Regions from separate parts of the Fusibacter sp. genome, predicted to be linked through region 1. Evidence: a T-box and tRNA genes for the amino acid it is inferred to sense, from the RefSeq annotation. Region 1 holds a T-box; the other holds one or more tRNA genes.
The links. A T-box is a leader RNA that pairs with one kind of tRNA and senses whether it is charged. The one in region 1 lies ahead of AC220I_RS13660 (proline--tRNA ligase), so its partner is inferred to be a tRNA-Pro.

Region 1 (8,662 bases):
GGCAATTTTAGCGGATGTTCTATCGCCAGAGCAAAGACAGGTTGGGTTTTCATTATCCTATTTGGGCATTAACATTGGGGTAGCACTTGGTCCTATGGTAGCGGGCTTCTTATTCAATCATTTCCTAATCATGATCTTCATTGGGGATGCGATTACGACCTTTATTGCAGTGACACTGATGATGAAATTCATCGATGAGACAATGCCCGAAAAAGATATGGATCAAAGTCAACTAAGCGAAAGTGAAAAGCATGAACAGGGAAGTCTGGCTCAAGCGCTTATGAAGCGCCCCCAGCTTATTTGGTTTCTGATTTTTAATGCGTTTTTTAGTGCCACCTATATACAGGGCGGCTTTTCCTTGCCACTTATTTTAGAGCACCTATATGGTGAAAAAGGACCTCAAATTTATGGCGCACTTATTAGTACGAATGCAATTACAGTCCTAGCGATGACGATTTTAATTACGGCATTTTCCAAACGGTTTAGGCCAATTGTAAACATTGCCATTGGTGGTATTGCTTATAGTATAGGCTTTGGAATGATCGGCTTAATAGAATGGCTTCCTTTATTTTGGATGTCTACGATCATATGGACACTTGGTGAAATCATCATGTCCATTAACTTCGGCGTTTATATTGTCAACCAATCCCCTTCTAACTTTAGGGCACGTTTTAATGGCCTAACCAGTTTGAGCTGGGCAGCAGGTGCGGTTATTGGTACCTCCTTCGTCGGTCTCTATGCTGATAAGCATGGTATCGTCAAAGTATGGGGCCTTATTGCATTATTTTCAATTATCGGCACGATTGGTATGTTCGTCCTTAGTAGATGGAAGACCGGTCAAAACCTCGTTGCAGAGACGACATCGGACTCTGACGTGAAGGGATAAAGAAATTTATGGTTAAGGCAAGCCTTAAATCAATAGATTGAATCATACAATCTTTATTAGAGCATCCAAATTAAAGTATCTAAATTGAATTAATTTTATTAAATATAATAAATCGAAATAAAAGACAAAGAGGGAAATTATGGAAAATTACTATGGTGAAATGGCAGCACTTGCCACTGCTTTATGCTGGGCTGTGACAGCAACTTCGTTTGAGCACAGCGCAAAAAAAATTGGGTCAATGAATTTGAATCTATTGAGACTTTTTATCGGTCTGGCTTTTTTATCAATATTTACTTTAATCACGAGAGGATACCTGTTCCCAACAGATGCAACACAATCTGAATGGTTTTGGCTTTTACTCTCTGGTCTTGTGGGCATCGTTATAGGAGACTTGCTTCTCTTTGAAGCCTTTGTCTTGATTGGATCTCGAATTTCAATGCTCATTTATGCCAGTGTACCCCCGCTTAGCGGCATTATGGCATTCATGTTCTTAGGCGAGAAGATGACTATGTTCCAAGTGATTGGGATGTTCATCACCCTTGTCGGGATTGCATCTGTAATACTGGTGACGGAGAAGGACAGCAAAAAAGTGAGTTTTTCGCATCCGGTCTTAGGCATCCTCTTTGCATTTGGGGGCGCTTTTGGTCAGGCGGCTGGTTATATTATCGGTAAATTTGGAATGGCAAACTATGACCCGTTTTCTTCAACACAAATAAGATTAATTGCGGGGATTATCGGCTTCATGGTAATCTTTACTTTAAAGGGCCATTGGCCAAAGTTTATGACCGCATTTAAGCGAAGAGATGCTCTTGCAACTTTAACACTGGGGTCCTTCTTTGGTCCTTTTTTAGGGATTTCATTATCATTATATGCTGTACAAAAGATAAATCCAGGTGTTGCCTCTACATTGATTTCAATTACGCCGATCTTGTTGATTCCCTATGCTTTCTTTATAAAGAAGGAGAAAGTTTCTCTAAAAGAAGTTTTGGGAACGGTAATTACGCTCCTTGGCGTGGGTGTGATGTTTGTATAAGCTTGAGTACAAAATAAGTTGATTAATTTAGAAATCGGCAAGGAGGAGTGGAGATGAAAACAAATATTTACGCTAAGTTAAAAATAATTTTTATCCTTACTTTACTATTAACGGGTTGCAGGAATGTTGAAATACAAGACACTGATTCTGTACCGGAAATCAATTATTCATTTGTAAAAGGAAGTATTGATGACACTTCGTTATCTGAAATTATTATGACCTTAACCAGTGAAGCATATGATGGGCGTTTGACGGGTACAGCGGGTAATGACTTAGCGCAAGATTACATCGTGGATGCATTTAAACAAATCGGACTCGAAAGTCAGGTCGATGCTCCAGATTTTAAACAATCCTATACTCAAAATACCATAATCAACCATAGGGTACCGACCTTAGAAACAGTTAGTTCAACGGGGAGTACAGTTGATACATTTAAATTTGGGGAAGAATTTAGGGTAATCTCATTGTGGCAAGGCTTAAAAATTAACGGGGATGTCGATGCAGATATTATTGAGATTACAGATTTGACATCACTCAATGCGGATAATACAGAATTAAGTGGGAAAGTACTGCTCATTAACAGTTCGCTCTTAGGCGAAAATGGAGATGCAGTTTACAATTTGTTACAGTCCGTTTTAAGGCTAAAGCTCGATATAAAAGGCATTATTCTTGGTAAAGATAATAGGCATTCAAGTACCTACATCGTGAGTACCTCCTTGGGATATGTTGTAGATCAGTCACCTGCAGATGATTTTAACAACGAAAATGGTCCTGTTATGCTGTATTGTATTGATACCGTTTACCAAGCCCTTTCAGAGGCTTCTAGAAAGGGTGAGAAAGTTAATATTTCATTGGATTATGAGTATAAAACCGTCGAAACAGCCAATATTGTTGGCAGTATAGAAGGCAAAGATGAAAATTTGAAGAATGAAACGATCTTCATATCAGCTCATCTGGATCATGTTGGAAACAATGGTGATGGCACTTTTAATCCAGGCGCTCTCGACAATGCATCTGGTATTGCAGGACTGCTTGAAATTGCAAAACTGATGAAGTCAAATGAACAAGCACCAGATAGAACTCTTGTGTTTGTTGTCTTTAACGGTGAGGAACAGGGGATGTTTGGCTCACGTTACTATGTTAATCATCCGCTCTTTGACTTAAAGACGAGTAAAATCATCAACTTGGATATGATAGGCTCACCTAAAGAAATACCGCTCACCATCGCAAGTCGATTTTCCAAGCAAAAAAAAGCCATTGAAAAAATGGCTCAGATGTTGGAGATATCCGTCGTGACAGAAAATGAGATGGCTAGTGACCATACGTGGTTCAATGCAATGGGATACGATGGTGTAACACTGATCCATTATGATTTAGAAAAGATTCATACGGTTTATGATGTCAGCGATAATGTAGATATAAGCAGAATGCATGATCCCTTGAAGCTTGTTTTATATTATTTAAATGAAGAAGCTTATGAATGAAAAATGATTGGGTTTCGGTTTATGTTTCACAGGGCACTGGGATGTCTAATTTTTATTTTAGATAAATTACTTTCGACTGTGACGAGGTCTTAAATGACTAGAGTTATTTTCATTGGAAAAACAGGTGCAGGAAAAACTCCCCTGATTCAATGGATAATAAACAAAAAACGAATTCGATAAATGTCTTAAAATAAATTACAAGTCAAAAATTAATCTATTTGAAAGATATGAAGACATAGGGGGTAGCAATGATTGGTAATCTTGAGCTTTTAATTAGACTGGTAAGTTCTGCGATAGCAGGGGGCATAATCGGTATGGAGAGAGAAGCGCGTAACAGACCTGCGGGACTAAGAACCCATATTTTAGTTACCCTAGGCTCTGCACTGATCATGCTTATTTCCATGTATGGTTTCAATGGGTTTGGTGCTCAGGGAAACGGAGGTGAGCCTGCCAGACTCGCAGCACAAGTGGTTAGTGGCATAGGTTTTCTGGGTGCTGGTACCATTATGAGAAACGAAAACAGCGTACATGGACTGACCACAGCAGCAAGCATTTGGGTTTGTGGCGGCATTGGCTTGGCATTTGGAAATGGCTATTACTTTGGTGGTATTGCAACGACTCTAATTGTCCTGGTAACACTTAAAAGCATGGGTGCAGTAGAGCAAAAGCTCTTTAAAAAGAACTATAGGGAGCTTGTAGTCTCATGTAAAAAAAGAGTGGGTATTATTGGTGAAATCGGTACGATTTTTGGAAACAATAATATTGGTATTCGAGATATAACCGTAAGCAGTGTCTTTGATGAGGGAGATGCGAGTGAAATTGTGGGCAATATTAATTTTATTGTAAAGCTTCCCTCAAGTTTTATCGTTGAGAAACTATTTGATGAAATATTAAGTGTGGAGGGCATCCTAAGTGTTAGCTGGGGAGATGACACCCTATAAAGCATAAGTTCACCATTAAGAATGATTATACTTAAAACAAAATAGCCCCCAAACCATCAATATGACTTGCTCACCCTCGGTTTGACCGTAAAATTACGTTTCGGTTGATCAAGAGGGTGCATATTGATTGTTTGGGGGCTTTAATTATGCGTTAATGGCCTCGAATAAATCTGAGATTAATTGCTTAACTTCAGTAACGACGTCATCAAGGGCAACTTTTTTGTTGACTGACTTATCACGTGTTGTCATTTCCACAACAGCTTCCTTAAGATTTCTTGGACTTACGACCAATCGTACAGGAACACCTAAAAGGTCTGCATCTGAGAACATGAAGCCAGGACGCACCTCTCTGTCATCATAAATGACCTCGATGTTTTGGCTTTGGAGTTGCTTATAGAGATTGTCTGCAAATGCTTTGGTTTCTGCATCGTCTACTCTAAGGCAGCAAAGGTGAACCTGCCATGGTGCAATTGAAATTGGCCAAATTGGACCGTATTCATCATGTCTTGCTTCACAAACTGAAGCTGCAAGGCGTCCTACGCCAATACCATAGCAGCCCATAATTGGATTTTTTTCAAGGCTGTTTTCATCGGTGTATGTCATGCCCATAGATTCAGAGTATTTTGTACCAAGCTGGAAGATGTTACCGACTTCGATTCCTCTTGAGAGGTTGATGCTGTGCTTTCCACATTTAGGGCAAATGCCACCTTCTTGAATTTTAGACAAGTCTACATATTCTACTGCACCATAATCTCTTTCAAAATTGAAGCCAGTGCAGTGGTAATCCGTTTCATTTGCACCGACGATTAAGCTCTTGATGCCTTCAAGTGAACGGTCAAATAGAACTGTAGCATTCTCAGTTAAGCCTTTTGGTCCGATGAAGCCAGCAACAATCCCTGAATTTTCTTCGATTGTGGCTGGGTAGACTTGCTCTCCTAAGTAGTTGTTTAATTTAACATCGTTAATGTCCATATCACCACGTGTAAAGACCACAACGTAGCTGTTATCTTTAATGCGTTGATAAACAACGGCTTTACAAGATTGCTTGATATCTGTGCCAAGGAAGGTCATGACTTCCTCAATTGTTTTAGCATTTGGCGTGTGTACCTTTGTTAAGGCTTCAACACTACCTGCTTCATTCTCGATGATGGTTTCTGCGGCTTCAAGGTTTGCACTGAAATCACAGTTATTACAAATCGCCAATGAATCTTCGCCAATTGGTGTTAAGAGCATGAATTCATGAGCCACTTTACCACCCATCATACCAGTGTCTGACGCCACTGAAATAACTTCAGGCACCCCAGCACGTTTGAAAATCCTGTGATATGCCTTTAAACAGCGATCGTAATAGTGTTCTAAATCCTCTTGAGTGAGATGGAAAGAATAGGCATCCTTCATTGTAAACTCTCTTACTCTTATAAGACCAGCTCTTGGTCTTGCTTCATCTCTGAACTTTGTTTGAATTTGGTAGATCATAAATGGATATTTAGTGTAGGTGTTTGCAAAATCCCTTACCAAATGAACTGCAGCTTCTTCATGAGTCATGCCTAGGACAAGCTGTGCATTGTTTCGATCTTGAAATCTCACAAGCTCGCTACCCACACTTTGGAAACGACCCGATTCTTCCCAAAGACTTCCTGGTAGCACGACTGGGAAAAGAACTTCCTGTCCATCAATAGCATCCATTTCCTCACGGATGATTTCTTCGATTTTACGTGTAATTTTTTTAAGCGAAGGGTAAAGGGAGTAGATTCCGTTCGAAACCCCTTTCATGTATCCGCCTTTGACCATAAGCGCGTGGCTGTCTATGACGCAATCGGATGGTCTTTCTTTAAAACGCTCGCCAACTAGATTTGCTAATTTCATGTGGTCCTCCTTAATGATTTATGCCTTTTGGCTAAATTTATGTTGATGTTAGTTTATAATAAAAAAACCCTAAGCTATTGCTAGCTTAGGGCGAATATACTTCCGCGGTACCACCTAATTTCAGATTTCTCTGCACTCTGGATACAAAACAAAATTGTTTGATATCAGTTCCCTATAACGGTGGAAATCCGGTGAATCTTTAAGCCGAAACCTTGGAATCACTGTTCAAAGATAGGTTCAATACGACGCCGTAAAGACTTTCACCAACCGTCTTCTCTCTAAAACTTTGTTCATATCTACTGGTTCTCATCATTACATTTTCATATATCGTTTAAACATATTGGATTTTAACATATTTTTAGGGGGGACGTCAATCCTTTTTTAGTCTATCCTGGTTGAACTAAAATCATGTATAATATTAGCAGGTGCAATTAAGCCCTATATATGAAGTGAAAGTAGAAAAAGGTTATTGAGATTATGATTATGCGAGGTGTAGCATGAAAAAAATTGAAAATCGACAAGTGATAATTGATCTCTTAAAAAGTGGGACCTTTGTACCGCTAAATATCGTCGGCATATTGGAGAACACAAGCAATATAGGTTACTTTGATGATGAAACCGGTAGTGTTTGGGTTGAAAATGATTATTTTAACTATGTTTATGGGGATTCTAAAGTTATTTTAAATAAAATTGAACAATTAGAAGATGGCTTTTATGGCTTTTCAGGGGTCCTTGGCGAGCTTGCAAAATCAATATACAGCGAGTATTTACTCCACTGGCTAGAGCCAACTGAGAGATATATTTTCACAGGTGACCTCAAGGCACTAGGGCATCAAAATACGAATAAGACTTATGATGTCGTATCGATACCCTTTGAGGAAGCAAAGGGCATTGATGATCGATATGAGTATCAACAAGAAGGATCGCTTAAAAGAATCCAGGATGCCATATTAAACAGGCCTACCTCTGCAATTTACATAAACAATGAGCTTGCCAGCTATGTTTTGGTGCACGAGGACAATTCCATAGGGTATATGTTTACACTTGAAAAGTACAGACAAGAAGGCCTTGGCTATATTGTCACCATGGATATTTTGGAAAAGATGATTGCTAAAAAAACCCTTCCCTTTGTAGAGATCAATCAGCGCAATTTCAAATCACAACGTCTGGCAAAAAAGACCAGCTTTGAAAAGGACGCCTTCATGCCTTGGTTTGGTATTATAAAGGGATGCCCTGAGGTCTTTAAAGACCTAAAGCCCTTTGGTGAGGATGCCTTTTACTTTACGACCATGGCACAGATGATATACGGTGATTGTCTTACATCAAGATTCTCTTCAATTGCATTTACAAAAGAGGGTAAGGATTATCTTGTTCAAATTGAAACACCAAAAAAAGCCACTTTCAAAATTCGACTAGACGAATCTGACGAGGCTTATGTTGTAGACTTCGATGAACTTGAATCACCTGATTACTTTGAAGTCCTAAAGGCAATTGGTCTTAACTTCCCAGAGGATAATGCATCCTTGGTCTTTAGATATAGAGAGGGAATAGAGCATCATTTTAAGGGCATTAAGGGGAACCTCTAGAATCGAGTTCAAATAGAATTCACATGAGATCTTTGAGCCAACCGAACTTATATGCCACTATAGAAGCCATTGATATATAATTGGTATAAAGGCGACTGCTGTAATGAGTCGAGATAATTGAAGTGTACTTATGGTAACCACATCTGCCTCAAGGTCTTCTGCAAGGATAATCATAGTGGATAGGCCCCCTGGGAGTACACTCATTAGGCCAGTCATGTAGTCCATTTTAAAAATTTTAGAAAAGACAAAGCCTAAAAAAAGACTGGTTGTAATGATGAAAAAAGTTAAGAGGACCATTGGGTAGACCAGTGTACTCATTTCAACAAAGCTCTCTTTGGTAAAGCTTGTTCCAATAAGCGCCCCCATGCCGATTTGTGCCCATTCATAGTAACGCGCATTTGGGCGGTTGAACTCATATGGCGAAAAGGTTTGAAGCAAAGCGATAAAAAATGTCGCGCCTAATAGCAGTGCCGCAGGAAAATGTATTTTATAAAAGAACATTGAACCTATAGTGCCAATGATAAATAACCATAATGATGAGTAGGTAATTTGACGATTAGAAGACTTTATTTTATCTGGAGTCTTCTCTTCTATTTTTTGATAAGGATTTTGCTTGCTAAGCGTTTTTGATTTGCCTTTGACAAGTGGTAAAATGATGATCTTAGAAATGATCGGCATGATCAGCACAATTGAAAGAAATCTGATCAATTGGAAGGCGGATACCTGAGCCAGATTTGCATTAAAAGAGACTGCAAGTACACCTGCCTCTGCGACACCGCCTGGAATCACAGACAAAAATGAGGTGTTTTGATCTAAGCTACTAACTGAAGTCAACAGATTACCATATAAAATCGTGATAAATATGT
Region 2 (23,438 bases), on a different contig from region 1:
TTATATGTACTTCTTTGGGTAATTTCCATACACCACTGTCTTTTATAGAAGGCTGCATTACTAATTTCCAGGTTCCTGCATCTTTAACGTAGATACCCATGTAAGGACTAAAGATCATTAGTGTTGTACTGTTTGTCATAACCTTTGTCAATCCAGGACGTCCTGGATTGTAAGTTTGACTACTCACTACTGTATTAACAGATAAATCAGAAATCCAATCCAAAACCTGTGCATGGGTGAGTGTTGGAAACGCTCCTAACAATTGAGCTAACATTCCTGAAACATTTGGAGAAGCCATTGAGGTTCCACTCTTTTTAATCAATCCTGTTGATGATGCAAAGTCAGCTCCTTGTATATAAAATCCTGGTGACCATACATCAATGCGTGAACCATAATTTGAGAAAGAAGCAGTCTCATCAGTTAAAGGAGGAGTAAGATATAAGTAGCCTGTCGCCCCAACACAAATTGCATTATCAGCACCTGCAGGTGTTGCACGATATAGATAATAAAAAGTTGTTTTGCTAGGATCAGTTGGAGTAACATAATTACCACCAGCATCTGTCCAGTATCCATCACTATACTGACTATCGATAGTATTTGCAATATAGTGAGAATCATTACCAGCTGCAGCCACAAATACTATTCCATCATTAACCATTGATGTAATTTCAGCATTGACTGAAGAAACAGAATATGGATGGTTAAAATCTGCAAAGTTAGCATCAGGATAATTACTTGGGTATTGCCAATAATAACCCCAACTATTGTTACAAATTGTAGGTCTTCCAGCATCAGGTCCTGACTTAGCATTATGCCAAGCATGAACTAACTGTAGTGCCGTTAATGCACTAGTATAATCATCATAACTAGTTATATCTAAATGAAGTTTCATCACATAGATTCTTGCTTTAGGTGCCCAGCCTTGTGTTAATCCTGCAACAGTACTTGCAACGTGTGTTCCATGTCCAACTTGATCAGTATAAAAGTTGGGTTTGGATGTTAACATTCCTGCTTCCCACTCTATTTGTTGGATACGAGATACTCCAAATTCATCTTTGAATTCTTCGTGATCTAATCGAATACCTGTATCAATAATTACTACATCAACACCATCACCTTCATGACTCCAACGAAATGTTGTATTGGTATTAGCTGTTGTAACATTATAACCAGTTCGTTTGGTACATCTTTCAAAAGCCCAGTTATCATGAACCGGATCATCGTAATACATTGCTGGCGTAATTGTACGTGTATCATGTAGTTGCATTGGAACGTTTAAAACATGATCGTAATCTTCAACATCCATAACTCTTGGATCATTGCGAAGTTTATCAAAATCTTCTGGGTCAAGATCAAAGACCATATTAACTTGGCTATGGTGCATATGATCAACACAACTACAAGGAGAAGCAATTACACCATACCCATCAGCTTCAAGTTCATGAAGTAAGGCATGTTTGTCAATGCCTGGATGGACTGTGATAATAACTTTCATACTTTATACCAAATATCCCCATCACTACCACCTGATGGGTCTAAAGTTGAAACTGTTGTTGTAGGACCACCACCTGTTGAAGCAATCTCTAATTGTTCATTTGCACCAGAATTAAGTTTAGTAATAGTTACATTAGCCCCTGCAACAATTTTACTTTCCAGATAATTTGTAGTAGTATCTGTTGCTGACACTTTTGCATTTATATCAGAATGTAAAGCACTATTTGATATATGTGAATCAATTTGAGCGTGAGTATTTGTACCTTTATTTAAAATGTTGGTGTGATCAATACTTGCTTCTGTAAAGTGAACAGTACTATCCCCAATGTGAGTATCAATTTGGGCGTGAGTATTGGTACCAATATTTTGAATTAACGTGTGGTCAATACTTGCAACTGTAAAGTGAATACTTCCTGTACCGATATGTGAATCAATTTGGGCATGAGTGTTAGTTCCTGCACCACCAATATTATCGTGAACAAGGTTTGCCTCAACAATATCAAGATCAATTTCATTATTGCCAACATCATCCGTTACAGATAGTTTATTACTGCCAACATTAATGTTTTTAAATTCGAGGTCAGTTGTAGTTTTTTGTTTGAAAATACCTACTCCACCAACCCCAACATTACTTGCTGTATTGGCTTCACCTACTGCTGGACTAGTACTAATTTGAAATTGTTCATTTAGTCCTGGATTTAACACTGAAAAAGTGATATTGCCACCAGCAACCAATTTATCAAATAATGAACCTGGTGCAGTATCATTTGAAGAAGCTGCAACAGCATCATTAGCGTGTACAACCGTGTCAGCAATGTGAGCATCAATTTGGGCATGGGTGTTGGTACCAACGTTCATGATATTATCATGATTAATTGTGCTTTCGTTTATGGTACCACCATCAGCAGCAATCCAACTAGCCCCATCATAAACATATAACCCTGCCATACCAGCAGTTAGATAATATAGTTCACCTATAGATGGGCTTGCAGGGAAAGCAGTTCCTGATGCAACCTGCATGTTTACTGCAACAGATTCTTCTGTTAATTCTATTCCGTCAATTAGCATTGGGAGATCTCCATGAATTATGGAGTATTTATCGGAGGGGATTGGTACAGCAGACGAGGTTCGAACTCGCAAAGCCTTTCGGCACTAGGTTGAGAGCCTAGTTTCTTTAACCATTTGAATACTGCTGTATTTAAAGAGAATCGTCTCGTTTGCTATGCAAATAATAAATTGGCATATTGAGACTTTGTGCATATTTAATTTCAGCCTGAACACCAGTTGAGTTTTCCCAACCTGGGAGCATTAACACCCAAAGTTCACTAGCGTTGTTCAACATTCCCAGACAATAGTTTTGCCAAAAATCAAAAGTTGCAGGTAAATGGTGCATCATAGCCAAATGATGGCAATGTACAATCGGTGAAAAAGCTAATAATCCGTCATTCATCATTTGTGCAATTTGAAATTCAGCTTCTTTGTGGCGTACCGATTGTACAAAACCACTTTCATCACTATAGGGGCTTGCAAGATATACCATTCCTTTACCATGAAAATGATTTTCTACACGAATGATAAATCTTTTAAGTTTTAATAGAAAGTTCATGAAAGCATAGTTTTAGTTAAATCACTAGCAACCTTGCCATCATATAACCCTTTATGGTTTTCTTTCAAGAATTTCATTACTTTACCCATTGATCGAGCATCAGTCAAATCTTCTTCTTCAATATAGGCTTGAATGATAGTTGCTAGTTCATCATCAGTATATTGGTGAGGTAAATATGCTTCTAGAACTGTCCTTTCATCAATAGCAATCTGATATGCTGATTGGTTTGGATCGATGTGAGAGAGTGTCTCATTAATGTTCTTAATAAATTTTTTGATGACTGCAATTACTTCATCATCTGTTGATTCACGGTTACCATCATTCTTACCAACCATTTCAGCTTCACCAATTAAAGTTGTTAATAGGGTAGCCTTTGCACGATGATTTTCTGAACGAGAAAGTAAACGGAGAGAACGTTGATCAAATTTTATTTGTGTTAAAAGGGACATAGTAATCTCCAAAAATTATATGTTAATATCATCTGTTGAAAGATGTATAGAAACAACATCAAATTCAGCATTTTTACCAGGGTGTTTTGTATTAACCCAATTAATAAGCTCAGTCCGATATTGATAAGCCATTCGTTTTGAAAAGAAAGAAATGGCAGCAGAAAGTGACTCTTCTTGTAAGAGTTTAATTGTGCCATTAATTAAATCAGTTTCATTTCCGACATAATTTTCACGAATAACAGAACCGTCGGCTCTTAGTGAGCGACCTATAATAGCGAACTTTTCAACCATTAAGTGATAATTCCAATGATATGTTCATCTTTGATGATACGATATTCAACACCGTCAACTTCAACCATATCACCTTGATGTTTAACAAACACAATTTTATCACCATCATTTACAGTAACTGGAACAAGTTGTGCATCGACATATTTGCCTGGACCGTGGGAAATAACAGTACCTGTTGCAGGTTTCTTTTGGGCTTGACCTGGGATAATTATTCCACCTTGAGAAATTTCATCAGCTTTATCTTCAAGGACAACAATTCGGTCATGTAGTGGGGTTAGTTTCATTATAATCTCCTATTTTATCTAGTCTATTATAATATGTATAGAATAAAAAACAACAGAAAATTTAAGAATTGGCGGAAGTGGTGGGATTCGAACCCACGGACCCACTTTCGTGGGTCGACGGTTTAGCAAACCGCTGCCTTAAACCAACTCAGCCACACTTCCAATTTGGAGACGAGTAACGGAATCGAACCGATACCTGAAGGGTTGCAACCAACTGCACTACCATTATACGAACTCGTCATAATCGTCTTTATATTTATTTAATGCTCTACGTTCTTGCATAGTTAAACGGTCTAAACTACTTTGCCAATCGTTACGTCTTGGATTACAACAACAGTAACATTTCGTAACTTTTGGGGTACGAGCAACCATACCAGCAAGTTTTGCACACATATCATTAGTTCCCATCTCAAGTTGTCGCCAACCTTGATATCCATAGCCCCAATGATTCTGACGTTTCTTCATAACACGACGATAATCGTGTCTACGTTGAGCACGAGAAAATTTAATAACCATATTGTTACACCTCACTTGTTAACGCCCCAGCAAGTGTTGACTGGGACTACATTATGGGTTGTAACATATAAGTCTCCTTTAAATTCATCAAATTATTTATTGGTAGTTCCAAACAGAATCGAACTGTTAACTACACCATGTCACGGTGTCGTGATACCTTTTCACTATGGAACTAATGTAATCCTTTACACTAACAAACTGTAGTTTGTTGAAACTTTCGGCACATCCTTTGCAATCACACGATATCGATCGGTTTCATAAACAGATTTACCATTCTTTTCGTATGAGAGATCTTTGATACGAACGTAGAATTCGTCATAACGTTCTTCCAACTCTTCATCTTCCTCTTCCATGTGACGAATTTCAGCTTCAGTAAAGTTACGTTTGACTTTCACTTCACAATCCCAACTATTGCTAGTGGGCTTGGTAACAAAAGGTGTATCGTGAATAACACGTTTTTCGTTTGTTGCCAAATCGAAGACTTCTAGAACTTCCATCATTGCAACAGTTTCTTGACGTGTGTCAATGTTCAAGTCATCAACGATATCTTCAACATGTTCACCAAAACGAATATGTTCTTCAACAATGGATTGCAACATATCAAAACTAAATAGTCTTGAACGACGTGATAGATCAACAATCTCGTCAACAATCTCACTAGAAACATTATGATCTTCACAATAACCAGTGATACTTGCTTCATCCAACTTTTTGTGACGAATGTGGTAATATGCTCGACCAGGACGACCCAACATAAATTCACTAATATCCCAATCACTATTTTCTGTGAAAATAGATAGACGTTTTGTTTTATCTACACCATCCATTAATGATAATAAATCATTTTGGGTAGGACCTTCGGAATGTTTCGAATTTGAATACATCTTACCAAACTCATCAAAAATTAGAACACATTCACCAATGTTTTCAACAAAATTTGTGAAATCAGAACCAATATATGGATTTTTGATTAAAATAACAGGTAAATTTAATTCGGTGATAGCCTTATTTGCTATCAAAGACATTAACAAAGATTTACCAGTACCTTTGTCGCCAGTTAATAAAACTCCAGTTGCTGCATCACGGTCTTGATATGAATAAAGAATTTTTTCAGCACGTTTGTTTGTGCGACCATAAATTTTAGCAGGAACTTCAAACTGATCTTTTACAATAGACAAATAATAACCTAGTAGTTGAGCAAATTCAACTGAATAGATTCGAGCGGGTAATTTGTCGAGAGCAGTTTCTTCATTAATTTTGACGATTCGGACGGAAGCACCGTCCAACATATATTTAATTTCCAATTTCTCTTCCTCTTATTTTAATGTGTAACACTGTACATCATCTTTTTCAAAATGTGAACACTTTACTACTTTAAATTTCTCATCCATTTCGATGGAAGGCATTTTATTGAAATCAAAATTTGAACAATTATCTTCAAAGTGTGTACAAACAATACACATTGAACCTTTTGGAATATATTCCCACCCACCTTTCGGCTCAGGAAATTTTTTCTTCTTAGCCATCTTGTACCTCGAATTGGTAGTTCCAGTTGGAATCGAACCAACGTCTCCGCCTTGTAAAAGCGGTGCTAATCCCCTCAGCTATGGAACCATTATTGGAGCGCCTGACCCGACTCGAACGGGCAACTCATGGTTGGAAGCCACGAATGTTACCATTAACACCACAGACGCATGGGGCGGTTTATCACCGCCCAACGTTATTCAAGAAGAAGCTTCGAATCAACACCATGATTAATGGCAATTTTTCGAGCTTGTTTTTCTTCAGGGAGATGTCTACGTAACTTAATATGTAGTAAACCATCTTCCATCATTGCACCTTCAACTTCAATATATTCATCGAGGTTAAAACGTTGTTTAAATTTGCGTTGAGCAATTCCTTGATGTAAATACACCAAATTTTCAGAAAGTTTATCTGAGGTATCGCTTTTTCCAGTTACTGTAAGTACACCATCTTGAAGTTCGACGTCAATATCATCCCTTGAATATCCTGCAACGGCAAGTGAAATAACATATACATCATCACTATTTTCAAGTTTTACAATATTATATGGTGGGAATGATTGATTTTTGCGTAGTTGACTACTTAAACGATCATATCCAATAGATGTGGAAAAAAGTTCATTAAATAAACGGTCTAAATCAGACATGGTAATATCCTCCTAAAAGCAATATAACTGTGAATCCCTTTTGAGGCGATTCGAGTTTATTTATAATAGAAAATAAAATTTTTTTCAACGGTTTTATTTAATCACCAAGATCAGTTTCTGGTTCAAATAAAACCCAATGAAATTTACCTATAAACAACATTGTTTTTATCCAACATTTGTTGTTAGATATTTGAGCTTTATAGCCACGACTCTCGGCTAATGTTTTTAATTCATTTACATTCATTTTGATTTAACTTTTAAATGCCAATCACCAAACGATCCATGCACAATAAAGCTACCAACACGAAAACCATCTTTCATTAAATCATCGCCAACTTTCAATGAGTCAGCAAATTCACACGAAAAAGGTAATTTTACTTCTTGTTTGTTCATAGCATCTTTTGCATGCTCCCAAAGGTCAAGGGTAAAATGAGATTGTGACAATTCCAATGTTACAACTTTTTGACAGTCAGCGTTTGCATTAAAAGATAATGCAAGTAAGAAACCTAAGAATGCTAATTTTTTCATGTTTCACCTCTAATTGGCGATAGGGGTGGGATTCGAACCCACGGACCCACTTTCGTGAGTCGCTGCCTTTCCAAGACAGTGCATTCAACCACTCTGCCACCCTACCATTTATTCATAAATTTTTTCAATCCAAGCCCACAATTCATCTGTACTTAATGTATTGTGTCGATCAAACTTCTCTTCTGGTGTTTCATCAATAGGACATAACACTTTTGCAGTTGTATGTTCCGTTACTTCACCAATCTTAATAATTGTTGCAGCCAACCCAAACCACATTACATCATGAAACATAAAGGGTGGCATATACCAAGTTTCACCTTCATTATACATTGAATGATTAACAGATTTAGCATCATACGTATAATTAGATAGTTTTGTCATCGGTTCTTCACGTTGATTTATTGCATAAGGTATAACGTGATAGATATGATAAGCATCACCTCTCAATAAGTTATAATCAAAGTTAGCAATACTACCTTTAATAACTGTACTTTCAAAACCAAATGTATGATCATGAATATGAGCAGGATTCTTTGGAATCAAGTCTTCATCGGGCCATACATGCAATCGATGTTCTTTATCTAAATCTAATTGAATAAATCCGTTTGGATGTATTCTGGGACCTTTTTCTAATTTTAACAATTCTTCAAATTTAGGTAACATATTAATATTTTAATTTGTTGGTGACTATTCGTTGACCATGCATCCAGTGTTTAACTGTATTGATATGATTTTTACGAACAAATTTTCCAACACAAAAACGAAAATCCTTCATAGCAAATGAATCAGCTAACCTCATCACATAACCTTCATGTGATCCATGCATTGCATCATCCCAAAGATTCTCTACAAGAAGATCATCAAATGGACCATCATACAAAACAGGTACGGTTTCTATTTCAAGTATATCAAAAAATTCTAAAGTCTCATCCCAACTCAAACAAATATCATTTTCCCAAATTGAAAAACCATAAAAATAACTACTTAAGTTATCATAATGAATGGAATGTTCAGCAAACATGTTTTCGCCACATATTCGCCAATTATCAGGAATCTCATAACTAATGTGAGACCAAAAGTTTTTAACCCAATTCCTACTTTCGTGGTTTACACTATCAATCGATCTAGCATGAATATGGTTATTATACATTGTTGTATTTTCACCATCCATTTTTTCTGTAACAATAACACGTTCACCTTTAAACATGTCAGTGTTAGGCATCATTCGATCATCATCGTGCATACCTTGAGACCAAGGTAAATGATATGTTCTTGGATATTTAATATGAGTAGTAAACAGATCTAAAACTTGACCTCTACCAAGAATTTTTTGAATACTTTCATCGTAGAATAATTCACCTTTTAGTCGCTGACCGTTTGGTTGAATAATATTTCCCCATTTATCGTAAATCTGATCATCATAAAGATGAGGTGGTAAGATAGGTTTTATTATTCCACAAAGTTCACGAATTTTTTCAACAGAGATTGTAGTCATCTCACACTCTAAGTGATGAGTTTCACAGACAGATGCACCATTATTCAAATAATAACCACCATCGGGCCATAAGCGACGTTCGAGTATATGATGAGCATCTTTTGCAGGTTGACCACAAACAACACATCTATATTTGTCTCGACTGAATACTTGGGTGCGAAATTGATCTCTTGTAAGCAAACTATTCATTCGAATAGTATACAGGAAAAGAAACTATTTGTCAGTAGGTTCAAATAATTTTTTGATCTTTTCGAGATAATCTTCTTGGGGGTCAAGAGCATTCTTCAACATTTGTTCCTGTTCAGGAGTTAATTGTTGGTCTTGGCGTAACCCTAATTGGGTTAGGACTTTTATTGTTTCAGCGTCTTTTTTCTTCATGGAATTGGTAGCGGAAGTGGGATTTGAACCACACGATCTCCGAGTTATGAGCCCGGTGAGATAACCTCTTCTCTATTCCGCGATTGTTGGAGCGGGTAGAGGGAATTGAACCCTCACGAAAACCTTGGCAAGGTTCCAGGCTACCTTTACATCATACCCGCATTATCATCTGGCATTTCGTCAGACATGGATTGTTCACCATTTAATTCAGCATCCAAAGCCTGTTCAGCTTTACGAATTAACGCACGCATTCTATTAAGATTCGTCATAATTCGGCTACGATGCTTACGACGATCTGCAGGATCACGCAATTTATTTGCGATGCCCAAACCACGACGTGCTGCATCGGCTTGTTCAGCTAATTTAAACAAAGTATTGTAAACTTCATCACTACCAAGACCTTCATCTATTTTGTTTGAAGAGTCAACACCTGCTAATTCTAGTAAACGATTTCTATCCATAAGTTTATTTATGCAATTGGCGGAAGAAGTGGGACTCGAACCCACACACCTGCTCATCACAGGCCCTCTGCTTTCAAGGCAGTCGCCGCTAGTCCAACTCGGCTTATTCTTCCAATGTTTGGCACCCCCTGCAGGATTTGAACCCGCAACCTCTCGGTTCGAAGCCGAGTACTCTATCCAGTTGAGCTAAGAGGGTAGTAATTTATCTTATTCCTTTTTGATTTTGCATGAATCTAATACGATTATTTAATCCTTTGCGATGTTCTGCAGGATTTTCTGTATAAAATGGATCTGTAATTACCAATTGTGGCCCAGTTCCAGTTAATCGTACCATAAAATTATTCAAATGTAAATCAGTAGCATACTTACTCATTAATGGTTCTAACAATTGTAATGCACGTTTGAACTCATCGTTCGTTGATACAGCCATTAATCGTCTACGCCATCTTGGCGATGAAAATTTTGCTTTTAATCGTAAAGTTTCGTGAGAATCAGCTTCACGTGTTCCAAATAAATCTCTCATGTCAGCCAAATCTTTTTCTGATATTCCAATAGATTTCAACAATTCATCACGCATGTGAGCTACTTTTGGATGATTTAGTGGTATTAACTTTTCCATTGTTACAACCAAGTTATAGTCTTCATCCTCATATTTTGGATTACTATGATCATACAATTTAGCTGTATAAATTCTGGGAAAAAAGATATTATCTTTGTGTTGCTCTATCATCTTTACATAATCAACAAACCCATCGTGTTTAGGATTACGAACAAATGCAAACTTGACAACAGTATTCGATTTCTTTGGGTGCTGATATACTTCAGCATCAGCCCCTGTCCCCAATTCATTAGGATATAATGCTTTACGATCTAAGTGTTTTGTTCTTTTTTGAACTTGTTTTAATTCAGACAACAACATTATGCATACTCATCAACATTTTGACCTTTTGGGTCGTCAGGATCTTTATCTTTCTTATCCTTTTTGATTTTTGGATACTTTTCGGTTGGGTTAACTTGCTCTTTACGTCTACGTTCGATTGCTTTGTTAACAATCTTTAAGAACCTTATTGGATCCATTTCAACACTTTCGTGTATACCCATATCATGCATGATTTTCATTAATGCTTGTAGTTTATTGCTACCCATTCGAGAAATAGTTTTACGAATATCACCTCGCAATTCTTTTGGAATCTTTGTACGAATTAGTTCATTTACAACGTCTTCAGCACTACTATTTTGTTTTCCAAGCAAATTTTCTTGTTTAACTTTCTTAATCTTCTCAGGACGTTTTGCCATTCCCTGAGTTTTTAAGTCAGTTAGCTTGGTTATAAATCTGTCATAAGCATTTATCAAACCATCAGCAGCTGATAACAATTGCTGACGAGAATTTTTATCAGCTTGTGATGCAAGTCCACGTAAAACGTTTGGTAATTGTTCAGCAAGTGTATCTAAATGTGAACTACGTGATTCTTGATCTTCGTTGGCTGTTTGAGCATATAGTTTTAGGTTTGCAAGTTTTTTTGCTGTACTGCTTTTAAATAATTCTAAAGTACCTTGAATAGTAGATTCTTTTCTACGAACGGGATAATTAGCTGAAAACCATCTACTTTTTTGCGATCCCAAGATCATTCGAACTTTTTTCATATCACCATGACGATCATAAGCGTCTTGAGCAACACGAACTAATTGTTGAAGAAATGTAGTCAAGTTACGTGCATGACTAACAATCTTCGTAATATCCGATGGTGATTCAAAAAGGTCTTGTAATTTCATAGGATTATTTATGTGATTGGGGTGTCCAACGAGACTCGAACTCGCATCTTTCTGATTCACAGTCAGAGGCATTATTCCAATTATGCTACAGACACCATAGATATTTTTTTGGCGGAAGAGACAGGATTCGAACCTGCACGTGTATCTCTACACAACCTATTTTCGAGGTAGGCTCCGCTAGTCCAAACTCGGATTACTCTTCCATTATTAAATTGTTTTCTTTAACGAACTCACGAACAAAGTCTTCAATTTCAGGATGAAAATAACGTATAGCATCAGTTAAACACAATACTTTTTCAACTTGTCCGTCGAACTCCCACATTCCAGGAAAAATATGGTCATTCCATTTTAATCTTCCGTTTTTGAATGTTGCAAAATTACCTGCAATCATTTCAATCCATGTGCTTGGACGAAATTTTCGTCCATCAACAGTTACACCTCTAACTATCATGAATTTCATTCTTTATATTTGGCACCCCATGAAGGAATCGAACCCTCGACTACGAGCTTAGAAGACTCACGTCCTGAATCCACAGGATGGGGCATTAAATTTGTTTAATATCTGCTTTAAGTGGATGCCCATAATGCTGAGCGATATTATTTACTTGAGCAACTCTTGTTTCGGCTATTTCCTTTGTATAAGAGCCAGCTACACCTTCACCTTTGTTGTGAATGTCTAACATGATTTTATTAGCTTTCTCAATTGGATGATTAAACAGTTGAACTAAAACACTAACAACAAAATCCATTGGAGTAAAATCATCATTAATTAAAATGACATTATAGTTACTAGGTGGTTTTAATTTTTGCTTTTCGGTTTGTTTCTCTTTAACAGTTTCCATTATTCAAGCATATCTCTTAAAATTTGTGAATGGGCTTCAAATTTATTTGAAGGCTTTTCATTTTTCTCATATTCAGAAATGACTTCGTTCAAGGCATCAATTTCATTATGAGCATGAAATAATTGACTTTGCAGGTCTTCATTCATTCCCTGCAAATCTTCTACTTCACTTTCCAGCGAATCTCGTTCACTTACGATTTCTTCGTATTGTGTTTGTAAATTTTCGTATGAATTCTGTACATTGTACAATTCAGTTTTTGAATTTTCCAAATAATTTTCAATACCTTCTAGGGCAGTTTCTAGATCACCCATATCACGATCCATATCTCTATAATCAATACTCATTTGTGAAAATTCCCATCAAAACAATGTTTAACTTCATGACCTAAGTAAGCCATGTCCTCACCAATATATTCTTGAGGATTTAATGTATGAATTATACATTCTTTTGTTTTTAGATTAAACGTTGCACAACCATGATATTCAAAGAATTTGTTGGGTCTGGGAGCAACCTTTACACATGCTTTTTCAAGTTCAAACAAATCTTTATGACGAACCCATTTAATATGGGTTTCATTATTAATAGGAGTTGGATCTACTAAAGGTGTCGAACAACTAACCAATAATATCAAACTAAGATATAAGATGCGCAATTTGTATCCCTACGATAAACATATATGGTATGCATAATAGGGGTAAAATCAATTCCCTATTACACCATTTGTATCTACCATCTCCATAATGATAGACGTACCATGTGAAACCAATTGCAACAAATAATTTTACTAATAGAAAAGCAAAAGGGTCATTATTAATGAATAACCCCATAATTGGATTTAGTTCATAACCCATTCCTGCTTGGATAATCATAATGGTCATTAAACCATCAGTTATCCCTAAGATAATGAGTAGTATAGCAAAAAATGCAGCAACCATTATCTTATTTACTGAAATATTGGCAGACCGTAAAGGAATCGAACCTCTGCCAAGTAGTTTGGAGCTACTCATGCTATCATTACACCAACGGTCCATAATTAGGGAACTCTATTCCAATCTAATCCTTTTGGAAAAGATTGTTGATCCTGTTGTTTTTTCTTCTCTTCTTCTAAACGTTGCTTTTCTTTTTCAGCCATCGTTGGATGAAATTGCCCAACAAAACAGTGATATAATTCATGACCAAGATATGTCATTAATACACCTTCTTCTTGTTTGGGGTCAGGTTCGACAGCATGTATCGTACAAGTGTGACGAACTAAATCAAATGTTGCACAACCATGAATTGTCCAAGTTTTAAGCAACTCAGGATCTTCATCTGAACCACAGTAATTGTGCACAGATTGCAAATTTTGATGCACAACCCAGTGAACTCTGACAGACATTTTATTCGGTCGAATTTCTTCAAAGGCATCAATTACAACAATTAACCCTATCGATAAAATCATAATAATAACATTTTTAATCATAAATGCATTATCTACTAAAATTCAGTACTTGGGAAGAGAATCGAACTCTTGCTAACCACCTATCTAGTGTTCAGGGTTATAAGCCCCGTCGTGCTTCCAGTTACACCACCCAAGCATTTTATTTTGGTAGCGACGGAGGGGTTCGAACCCTCAATCCCGAAGGCACTAGTTTCTAAGACTAGCGTGTATACCAAAGTTCCACCACGTCGCCATTGTTTGTACTAATCCGATAGCCAGGATTCTGTCGAGGTGTATCATTCATCTAAGCCACAACCCGACCTCATAGAATGGAACTTATCTCGGTCTGTTTGTGTTGCACACTCCCTTTCGGTATCAGTAGTAAAACGGTTTTAACCTCCTACAGGTTCCGAGTGTGTCCTGAGCTTCCTCTATCTTTCGATAGCGATACACTAGATTAGTTTGGTAGATCAGGTCCGAATTGAACGGACATCTCTCGGGCTTCAACCGAGCGCTAAGACCACATCAGCTACTGATCCATTAATAACGTTGGACCGTCATATACCAGTAGTAGATGATATATGTTGGCCCACTGTCGACAGCTACTACCCTGTCTAAGCTATGTAACGAGATTCGAACTCGTGCTTTCGACTTCCACGCCGACGTGCTATCCGCTACACCATACACAACATTCTATTTGGTGGATCTGGAGGGACTCGAACCCACGACACCAAGCTCTTCAGGCAAGTGCTCTACCAAAAACTGAGCTACAGATCCATATTGGAAGGCCCACCTGGAATCGAACCAGGGGTTCAACGTTCAAAGCGTTGTGTGTTACCATTACACCATAGGCCTATTGGCAGGTCTGGAAGGAGTCGAACCTTCGCTTCTTGGTTCAGAGCCAAGTGTTATTCCGTTAAACTACAGACCTATTTAAAACTACTTACATAATCAAAACTCAGCTATTCTTATTCTGATCTTAGTCAACTAGTATAACCACCAAGCGACAATCAGTTTAGTTTAATGGTCATGACTCCATTAAGTACAAACATCTTGCATGTAAGTAATTGGATAAGGGGGTGGGCTTCGAACCCACAAACCTCTGCTTCAAAGGCAGATGACTTTACCAATTTGTCTACCCCTTACTATTTGTTTTTACCAGCAAATGTCGCTGTCTGACTGTGGCAATTTGGACACAACATTCTTAGATTTTCTAATCTATGATCAGTACTATTCCCATTTATGTGGTCAAGTTGAATAGCGATTGGTTTGTTATTCCAGATATTAGTCAATCCACATTGTTCACAACAATTTTTCTTTAAACCTTCCTTTAAAAGGCGTTGTTTTAGATGGTAAGTTTTGTATTGAGGATGTTTCCCGCTTAAAATTTCAGTTAAAGGTATAGTGTTTTTTTCGTGTAAAAGCTTCAATCTAGAACGATATGAATCAAAATGAGAAATATCAATTTTATGGTAATCAATCCATTTCTTTAATGTTTCATTATTGCGACCAACAGTTCGTAATTTTAATTTAATTAATACATCGCTATAACAGAAAGAACTTTTAATAATTTTCTCTAAAAAGGATCTATTTTGCCAATCTACTTTTTTCATCTAGTATCTCCTTGCTATTACATATTTATGCAAGGAAATCTATAAGTACCCATAAAAAACTGGTCACGAAACTAGGTTGTTAATCTAGATAACCTCCTCCTCACGAGGAGTGCATTACATTTATGCTATTTCGTGTTTGGAATGGCATCCCCGACAGGGTTCGAACCTGCATGTATCCAATTAACCTTTCGACACGTTCGTAGCGTGAGGGTATACGAGGATATTGATTGTTTCATTTATCAATTTTATATTTGCTAATTCGTCACTTTCCGAAACGGTTAAAGTATTGGCATGAACTTTTCGATGACAGTTAGCACGGGACATTTAGAAATCTGCTGCAAAATCATAGAATGGATCAATTATTACTAATTGAGGACCAACACTTGTTAGTCGAACCATCCAATTTTGGGTATGTAAATCAGAACCAAATAATCGAAACATTGGTTCTAACAACCTCAAGGCTTGTTTTAGTTGAGGATTTTTTGTTTTAGCACGTATCTGACGTCTCCAATTTGGTTGGTCAAATAAGTCATTACTTAACTCTGTTTCACCTTCAAATCCAAGCTCAGGTAGTAATTGCTTAATAGAATCAATTAGTTTAGGAGTTGCAGGATGTAACTTTTCCATGTGAACTACCAAAAATAATTCACCTGGAACAGTACGAAAACGACCTTTAGTACTTGGTGTACGATAGGCTTTAACACTATAAATTGTTGGAAAGAAAGGATTATCAACTTTCTTCACTAATTTTAAGAAATTAACGTAGGGATCAGCCTGAATATCACCACCTGGAATACGTACTTTTTTAATAACAGTATTTGATCGTGGGTGAGGAACAACAACAGCCTGTTGACCTTGGCCCAATGGTTTGCGACCTTTCAGTAAACTCATAGACTGAACATTCTTTGGTTCTAAATCCAAAGTCATATCAGTATTTTCAAACAATTCCTCTAATTTCATAGAGGTATTTATTGGTAGCGATGGAGAGATTCGAACTCTCAATCCCGAAGGCACTAGTTTTTGAAACTAGCGTGTATACCTATTTTCCACCACATCGCCATTATAAAGTCCAACACAATTTTTGGACTCTTTGCATTTCTTTTGTTGGGTTGTTTATATATCCTATAATTTTTGGATGATGAGGTATCATCTCAATAACATATTCTGGATAATGTTTACAAATCCAATTAAAAGTATCTAATATTTGTTCATCTGTAACGATAGTTTGATATGCTTTTACAACCTCAAAATCATGTTGAGTATGACTAAGCAACATTAGTAATTTGATTACTTTAATTGGATACTGATAATTCATTTGTAGCCAATCTTGGTTTACTTTTAACATATCACCCTTTTGAAATAAATACTACTTTACAAGGAGAGTAGTATGAATCGTTATTTCTGGAATATTTTAGTTTCAATTGACCAATTTTTCAACACGGTTTTTGGTGGTGATCCTGACGAAACAATGTCTTCACGTTTTGGAAAATGGTTACGTCTACCACACAACACATGGAAATGGAAAGTTGCATATATTATTTGTCGTATCCTAAATCTTTTTCAAGATCGTCATTGTGACATTTCAATTGAAGAAGATGAAGGTGATCGAGATTTATTAAAATAAACGACGAGTCAATGGTTGTGCTAGAGGATCAATTCTAGTGCAACCATCTCGCAAATAAGATCCTAATACCATACTCTCTTATTCACCGTACCCACTGTATCGCTCGTCTAGGTATTCAAAGTTTCCACTTTAACTTGTGTAAACGTTTTAATTCTTTAGTTGGCTCATTTAAGTGGCTAAAAGCATATTTTGAATTTTGGATAACATATTCTTTTAGACCATTAATTTCTTGAAATTTATTCCACAACTTAGTATAAATTTCTTTAACTGTTTGACATTGATCCACATTTAATTTACCAATTGTAAAATCCAAATAAGTGTCAGGATCTTTATTTGTGTAAATAAAACAGTAACGCAAAATATGTTTTAATTCATGGGTTGTTTGAAACAACCACTCATTTGCCATACCCATAATTTCTATCTCAAAAATTGGTCTCCGTACAAGGATTCTAACCTTGGACCTCTCGCTCCCAAAGCGAGCGCTCTGAACAAGCTGAGCTACACGGAGATAGAATTAACAACTCGCACATAAAGTTGTTTCAATATATCATCATCTCGTAAAGCGAAATAAATTATTGGTTCATGATTGGAATCATTAACATCCCAACATTCAATTTGTCCAATAACAGTTTGAGTATTTTCATTGATTATAAATTGTGCAGATGTTTGTTTAATATTCGTTTGAATTAAAATTTCACCAGCAGCTGTTCGTTCACAAAAATACAAATCAAGATTAGCAATTCCTTTTTTAAGGTCAGCTGGAGTTAGTTGTCTAGCATATATTGGGCCTAAAATATAGGAAGCCAATCTTTTAATTTTAGGCCGTCAAATTCATAAATCATTCTTTTTCCTTAAAGTTCGAGCTGTATTTGCTCGATGTTCTTTTGTAGGCACTCGGCCCGTATTATTAAATGTTGCTGCACAAGATTTGCTGCAGAATTTATTACGGTGTTTTTCGTATAGTAAAGGTTGTTTACAATGAGTACATAATACTGGATTTTGATTATATTTGTCAACTCGTTGTTGTTTTAATAAAATATGTTTTTCTTTAGCTTTTTTCTGTGCTAATTTTACATTGTGGGAGTGTGCACCAGAACGATAATAATCGGTTTTTCGAGGTTCTTTTGGTCCACCTTGACCACCTAATCGAGTATTGTATGTTTGTTTACTGTTTACAAAATCTTGGGTAACTAATTGAGATTCCATTACAAATAATTCATCACGAGAATTACATTCATATAAAATCTCTTTAGAGAAATTTTCGAGTCCATACTTTTTCTGAGCCTTTTTTAGAAGGAGGCCAGATCCCATATAACCATCATTTAGATTTTCTGTCTGATGAACGCCAATATAAATCATACCATTTATATTATTGGTTATTTTATAAACATAAAAATACATGAAAGTGTCTCCCAACAGTTATTCTTTCAGTTATTTATGAAGTTCAAAACGATACGATCTGAACTTCAGCATTCAGAGTGGTGAGATTCGAACTCACGACCTCTCCCTTCCTAGGGGAGCCATCTACCAGACTGATATTACACTCTGTCAAAGTCAGTGCGGAGGGACTCGAACCCTCATTCCTTCGTTCCAAACAAAGAGTAATACCTTTATACCACGCACAGATTGTTTTGGTGAGCCCAGAAGTTCGTACCTTCATCTCCCCCAATAGACTAGGGGGTGCCCTTCACTTAGACCATAAGCTCATTGTTGGTAGTAAGGCGAGGGTATCACATCCCTTTCATGTGACTGTGGCTCATGAAACCAGTAGTCAGCCTTACTGCATTGTACTTCGCGATTAGTACAATGATGTGTTTGGTGGAGGAAGGATGGAATCGAACCTCTTGCCCAAAGGGACCTGATTTACAGTCAGGCGGCCACACCAGTTAGCCCTTATTGCATCCTCCATAGATTATTTTGTTTCATCAAGAAACATTAATGTTGTGAACATACCAAGAATCATTAAACAAAGAGTTAATCCAGCAATAACGTTTGCTCCAATTAACAAGAATGGTGAACTATATAACCACACGTTTGTAGCCATACGTTTCTTAGTTTTGTATCGTTTAGTTTCTCTATGATCCTTATAGTACTTGAATTTCGGTTTGAAAAACATAATCATCTCCTATTTCATATACTATTTAGTGGGGTGGGCAGGGTTCGAACCTGCATTCCACGACACAAATGCTGATCAACACAAAAGTATCGGCTAATCCTATGTACACTTAAATTAACGCTAGGACTCTCGGCTTAGCAGGCCAAGGACGTCTGCCAATTTCGTCACCACCCCATAATCCTCATTTTTTCTTATTTCATGTGCTGGAAACAAGGGTCGCCGCAGCTAAAACCAGCCCATTCTTTATGCAGCCAATGTATGACCTTTCAATTCAAGAACTTTCTTGATTTTTGGAATGTCTCTTGGACGAGTAGATCCAGAAGTTAAAGCTTCCAAAAGTTGTTGTACAGACATTACCATTGCAGATTGACCACCTTTACGTGTACCAATACGAAATCGCATGTTCTTGTTTCGTGCAATAGATGCACCCTTTGCTCTCACCCGTTGTTTAGGCATTTCATTTTCCTCTTATTCAAAACGATCATCAGGTTTACGACCTTGAGCTTCTTCATAACGACAAATATCTCCAGGTCTTGGAATTAAGAAATGTACTTGTCTTTGCTCACCAAGACGTCTTGGTGACTTTTCCCACCAACACATATTTGTGTGGCAATCCATCTTAATATCTTCGGCTGGAACCCAAGGACTACGGATTGTAGTACCCATTCCAACTTGTGAATCACAAACCCATCTTGCATAAATTGGTCCTGGATCACTTTCCACTTGAGCAGAACAACTTAATAATAGTAGGAAACTTCCAAATACGATTTTTTTCATTTTTCACTCCAAAGAATTAACTTTAACATAAAAATTCTTTGTGATCAAGGGTTAGTAGCGATGGAGGGGTTCGAACCCTCAATCCCGAAGGCACTAGGGTTTAAGCCTAGCGTGTATACCTGTTTTCCACCACATCGCCATAGTTTATACATCAAAATGAACTTCAACAATTCTAAACGGTACTTCAGCAACTTTGGTTGCATGTTCGAACGCATCTTCATGTGTTAAGTCAAAACGTAGACCACCATACCCAAAACTATCAATCCAATAAGGTACATACCGTATATTACCTTTTGCAACTTGAAGTACTAGAACATGGTAACCAGACATGACACTCAACTTACCTTGTTTTTCAATAATAAATTTTTCACATTCTTCTTGTGTGCTATACCCAACTGTATCAGCACCTTCCTCTCTGATGCCTGTATAACGTAACATCATCACTCACCTCACTTCTACCATATATACGGTTATGGAAATTATCTTTCAAAATCAAACAGCTGCTGCAAAGATTGCAAGACAACTAGTAATGGCTTCTCAAATTAAAGTCTATCAAGATGGAAAAAAGCCTACTCTTGCTAGAATTGAACAGACTGCAAATGATGCAGCCAATCTCTTTTTGTCTGAAATTCATCAAGCCATTGAAGATGAAATTAGAACTTTAAAACAAATTGTTATTGAATAATTGGTACACCTGACGGGAGTCGAACCCGCATTTCTCTGATTGAAAGTCAAATCGCCTAGGCCAGTTAGCAGACAGGTGTATACGTAAGGGACTATTGTTTATATCCGGCCCTTCTCGGATAAAGTCTTTTGTAGTTAGGGCGCTTACTCATTTTATACCAAACAAAATGATCCCTTTATTCTTTCACGGGTGACCGGTTTTACGGTTCTAATCCCATACCTGGACTTCATGTAAGTACCACCTTACTGAAGGGTTGCTTAATATAGGGAGGGGGAATTTCAACCACTTGCTCTTACTATATTAACCGTTAAACAATAAAAAAGGCTCAGTTCTTTCGAAGTGAGCCTTTTGATTCGTTTCTTAACTTAGAAAATCTTAACTTATAAAATTCTCCACAAAAGGCTCGTTTCTCTGTTCTGGGCGATAACCTCGTAACAATGAGGACGCACAAAACCCCACCGACCACTCGGGTTGATTAAAGAGTATATGTTGTTGTGAATGTCTTGAACTCATTGTTCTGCCTTTGTTAAAAATTAAAATTCAAATGTTGAATTAATATTACTATTATTTATATAAGATGTCAACAGTTTTTTATCTTATTGATTCTCTTAATGAATATTTGAAAGAAGTAAAACTGCAAGTACCATCATACCACCAAAGATGATAATAACTGATGATACTGCAAGGAATTTTTTCACTTCACTTCTCCCCACTTGTCCTTTTGTTTTGCTCGAATTGCGAAATTAAGTTCTTCCTTCTTTTCTTTCGTTTTAGCATTTTTTAACATGCTCTTCAATTCAGCAATTGTTTTATTTTTATACTTGCCTCTTTCACTTTTGGCAACAGTTACTTCTTTGTCCCACTTCTCAACAACTTTCATAGATTTTCTACGTTGTTGTACATCGTGTTTTTTCATTTCACCTTTGAGAAAATCCACATTGCGTTTATGTTGAGCTCGTTTTACACCACGATCTTCTTTTGCTTTCTGATCACGAATTTCTTCAGATCTACGTTTACGTTCTTCAAAAGAAATAACTTCTTCAAATAACTCTGATAATTTCATAAGTAATCCTTTAAATCAGCTTGTTCTAAGGCTGCAGATACATCTTGTGGAGTCATCCAGTTTAATAATGCTTCAATTATTAAATCTGCAGGAATTTTACGTGTTCTAACAGCTTGACGTACTGTTGATTTCACATTTTGTCGAAAGTCGTTTTGTTCTCGATCAATTTTTGCCAATCTGTCTCGTTTTGCTTTTCTATCACCAAATGAAGAAACATTTTCATTCACATTTTTCTTTTGAATTTCTTTTAATTTATTTCGGAGCATTTGAAGTTCACCGTTGTTACTCTTTTCACCAGACAATCTACGATCATACATTATTTGACGGATTCTAGCTTCAATGTTCTTTTTTGAATATTGATCAATATGTGGATTCTTTTTGAAAAAATCTTCTTCAAATAGGTCTTGAACTTTCATCTCACTCTCTACGTTTAGCAGGACCTGTAAAGTGTTTATTCTTTACGTCCTTCCATTTCTTGCGGATATGTTGTTCATTTCCAGTAGCAATCATTTCTCTTTCATCTGACCCTTCGATAGGACGAGAAATTGACCAATGACTTGGATGTTGTCGGAGTTCAGCATTGTTGTGATTACCACGACCTGTATCTCTTAGGACACTTTTTCCTGAAGGAATTGATTCAAATAATTCTTTAAGTCCAGGTTGTGGTGGCATGTCACCTTCATTTAGAATTTCACGAATTTTCATTTTAGATCTCTATTTTGTTACGTAATGGTTTTTTATGTGGAGCACTTGTTTTAAAGTATGAGTAAAATGTCTTAGCACTATTTCCCATAAAATCATCAAGAAAGTCACGACCTGTTGAATCCAACTGACGAAAAGTACGATAAGCTTGACTTCGGTTTCCCATACGTACTTCACGTAACATTTCTTCAAGGTCTTCAGCAAGGTGTAAGTATTCGGCTCGATCTCTTCGGTTTGGTTCACTTTCAGCATGATCATCTGCAGCTTCTATTGCTTTCTGTAGTACACGTAAGATTGCTCTCATTTCAACAGGACTAAAACCTTTAAGACGTTCTTCACCAAACTTGCCTGAAATAACATCACCTTCGTCTAATTGTTCCTTCGATTCATCAATACGATAAAATTTGATTCTAGGTACTTTTGCAAAAATGTCTCTTAACGCCATCTTACTTCCCCTTAACAACGTTAACGTAATCTTTTAAAGAAGGTTTACTTCCAGTCATTAACCATTCCCAAACAACTGCTGGAATTTCTGTATTGATTGGTGATTTAACACCAGCAACGTACAAAGCAGCTAATTTACAGTCTGCAACAGTAGCATCTGAGAAATAATCCAAAAGCTCTTTCATGACTTTCTGACAATCAGTGAAGTACTGATGTTTGCCATCATCACGACCTTCATACTTCTTAATATTTGCTTCAGCATCACGTAATACACCACGAATTGCTGATGTGACTTTTCCAGGAACCTGTACTTTATCTTCAGGTTTCTTCTTTTCCATCCATTCAATTGGCTTATCAAGATAGTAGTTGGTATTAGTCTCAGCTTTCTCTTCAACTACTTCTTTCTCAACTACAACTTCTTCAACGATTGGTTCTTCCTGTTCAACATCTTCTGTGACAATGTTTAACTGGTTTCCTTTGACGAGCATGACTGCATCTTCTTGACCTGCTTTATCAAGAGGAACGATCCCAATAAAATCATCTTTAGCATCAGGAACTTCCACAAGATAGTGTGAGCCATTATATTCAACTTTTTGCCCCTTTGTAAATTTTACTGATTCTTTTTTAGCTTGTTCTTCTTCGGCCCTTGCAACCACTTCTTTTTCCGCATCTTCTGCAGATTTAGCATCTTCTTTGTTGTCTTCCTT

Region 2: it has a tRNA-Pro gene. The T-box ahead of AC220I_RS13660 (proline--tRNA ligase) is inferred to sense a tRNA for this amino acid. The anticodon was not compared.

The regions. Positions count from the first base shown of each region.
Region 1 is NZ_JBVBZF010000130.1:671-9,332, forward strand. Features, by position in the region: gene AC220I_RS13635 (MDR family MFS transporter) at 1-886, shown strand, start outside; gene AC220I_RS13640 (DMT family transporter) at 1,026-1,919, shown strand; gene AC220I_RS13645 (M20/M25/M40 family metallo-hydrolase) at 1,973-3,403, shown strand; gene AC220I_RS13650 (EutP/PduV family microcompartment system protein) at 3,497-3,583, shown strand; gene AC220I_RS13655 (MgtC/SapB family protein) at 3,652-4,344, shown strand; gene AC220I_RS13660 (proline--tRNA ligase) at 4,489-6,210, opposite strand; T-box leader at 6,294-6,532, opposite strand; gene AC220I_RS13665 (GNAT family N-acetyltransferase) at 6,708-7,796, shown strand; partial or broken gene AC220I_RS13670 (AbrB family transcriptional regulator) at 7,854-8,662, opposite strand, start outside.
Region 2 is NZ_JBVBZF010000001.1:255,368-278,805, reverse strand. Features, by position in the region: gene AC220I_RS02300 (S8 family serine peptidase) at 1-1,495, opposite strand, end outside; gene AC220I_RS02295 (hypothetical protein) at 1,492-2,634, opposite strand; tRNA gene AC220I_RS02290 (tRNA-Glu) at 2,605-2,690, opposite strand; gene AC220I_RS02285 (DUF1937 family protein) at 2,693-3,100, opposite strand; gene AC220I_RS02280 (GatB/YqeY domain-containing protein) at 3,097-3,549, opposite strand; gene AC220I_RS02275 (hypothetical protein) at 3,565-3,840, opposite strand; gene AC220I_RS02270 (co-chaperone GroES) at 3,840-4,124, opposite strand; tRNA gene AC220I_RS02265 (tRNA-Ser) at 4,194-4,286, opposite strand; tRNA gene AC220I_RS02260 (tRNA-Cys) at 4,291-4,364, opposite strand; gene AC220I_RS02255 (hypothetical protein) at 4,350-4,640, opposite strand; tRNA gene AC220I_RS02250 (tRNA-Val) at 4,741-4,814, opposite strand; gene AC220I_RS02245 (AAA family ATPase) at 4,826-5,944, opposite strand; gene AC220I_RS02240 (hypothetical protein) at 5,957-6,166, opposite strand; tRNA gene AC220I_RS02235 (tRNA-Val) at 6,181-6,254, opposite strand; tRNA gene AC220I_RS02230 (tRNA-Gly) at 6,260-6,334, opposite strand; gene AC220I_RS02225 (Hsp20 family protein) at 6,361-6,810, opposite strand; gene AC220I_RS02220 (hypothetical protein) at 7,051-7,338, opposite strand; tRNA gene AC220I_RS02215 (tRNA-Ser) at 7,353-7,444, opposite strand; gene AC220I_RS02210 (hypothetical protein) at 7,447-8,001, opposite strand; gene AC220I_RS02205 (RNA ligase family protein) at 8,003-8,881, opposite strand; gene AC220I_RS02200 (hypothetical protein) at 9,047-9,211, opposite strand; tRNA gene AC220I_RS02195 (tRNA-Met) at 9,217-9,293, opposite strand; tRNA gene AC220I_RS02190 (tRNA-Gly) at 9,299-9,372, opposite strand; gene AC220I_RS02185 (hypothetical protein) at 9,358-9,672, opposite strand; tRNA gene AC220I_RS02180 (tRNA-Ser) at 9,690-9,785, opposite strand; tRNA gene AC220I_RS02175 (tRNA-Arg) at 9,792-9,868, opposite strand; gene AC220I_RS02170 (hypothetical protein) at 9,875-10,591, opposite strand; gene AC220I_RS02165 (hypothetical protein) at 10,591-11,445, opposite strand; tRNA gene AC220I_RS02160 (tRNA-His) at 11,463-11,540, opposite strand; tRNA gene AC220I_RS02155 (tRNA-Ser) at 11,555-11,648, opposite strand; gene AC220I_RS02150 (DUF3579 domain-containing protein) at 11,639-11,905, opposite strand; tRNA gene AC220I_RS02145 (tRNA-Arg) at 11,916-11,989, opposite strand; gene clpS (ATP-dependent Clp protease adapter ClpS) at 11,991-12,287, opposite strand; gene AC220I_RS02135 (hypothetical protein) at 12,287-12,631, opposite strand; gene AC220I_RS02130 (DUF5658 family protein) at 12,920-13,222, opposite strand; tRNA gene AC220I_RS02125 (tRNA-Trp) at 13,243-13,316, opposite strand; gene AC220I_RS02120 (hypothetical protein) at 13,321-13,749, opposite strand; tRNA gene AC220I_RS02115 (tRNA-Ile) at 13,775-13,864, opposite strand; tRNA gene AC220I_RS02110 (tRNA-Leu) at 13,874-13,960, opposite strand; tRNA gene AC220I_RS02105 (tRNA-Phe) at 14,171-14,246, opposite strand; tRNA gene AC220I_RS02100 (tRNA-Phe) at 14,406-14,484, opposite strand; tRNA gene AC220I_RS02095 (tRNA-Gln) at 14,489-14,562, opposite strand; tRNA gene AC220I_RS02090 (tRNA-Gln) at 14,565-14,638, opposite strand; tRNA gene AC220I_RS02085 (tRNA-Gln) at 14,776-14,852, opposite strand; gene AC220I_RS02080 (HNH endonuclease) at 14,853-15,320, opposite strand; gene AC220I_RS02075 (hypothetical protein) at 15,645-16,280, opposite strand; tRNA gene AC220I_RS02070 (tRNA-Leu) at 16,293-16,379, opposite strand; gene AC220I_RS02065 (hypothetical protein) at 16,381-16,635, opposite strand; gene AC220I_RS02060 (hypothetical protein) at 16,708-16,944, shown strand; gene AC220I_RS02055 (hypothetical protein) at 17,060-17,356, opposite strand; tRNA gene AC220I_RS02050 (tRNA-Pro) at 17,375-17,452, opposite strand; gene AC220I_RS02045 (hypothetical protein) at 17,443-17,751, opposite strand; gene AC220I_RS02040 (GIY-YIG nuclease family protein) at 17,776-18,345, opposite strand; tRNA gene AC220I_RS02035 (tRNA-Pro) at 18,418-18,492, opposite strand; tRNA gene AC220I_RS02030 (tRNA-Pro) at 18,499-18,569, opposite strand; tRNA gene AC220I_RS02025 (tRNA-Tyr) at 18,761-18,851, opposite strand; tRNA gene AC220I_RS02020 (tRNA-Ser) at 19,090-19,234, opposite strand; gene AC220I_RS02015 (hypothetical protein) at 19,304-19,516, opposite strand; gene AC220I_RS02010 (hypothetical protein) at 19,529-19,837, opposite strand; tRNA gene AC220I_RS02005 (tRNA-Leu) at 19,893-19,976, opposite strand; gene AC220I_RS02000 (hypothetical protein) at 19,982-20,278, opposite strand; gene AC220I_RS01995 (hypothetical protein) at 20,310-20,522, shown strand; tRNA gene AC220I_RS01990 (tRNA-Glu) at 20,524-20,601, opposite strand; gene AC220I_RS01985 (hypothetical protein) at 21,217-21,585, opposite strand; gene AC220I_RS01980 (hypothetical protein) at 21,582-22,001, opposite strand; gene AC220I_RS01975 (hypothetical protein) at 22,003-22,290, opposite strand; gene AC220I_RS01970 (hypothetical protein) at 22,292-22,732, opposite strand; gene AC220I_RS01965 (hypothetical protein) at 22,734-23,438, opposite strand, start outside.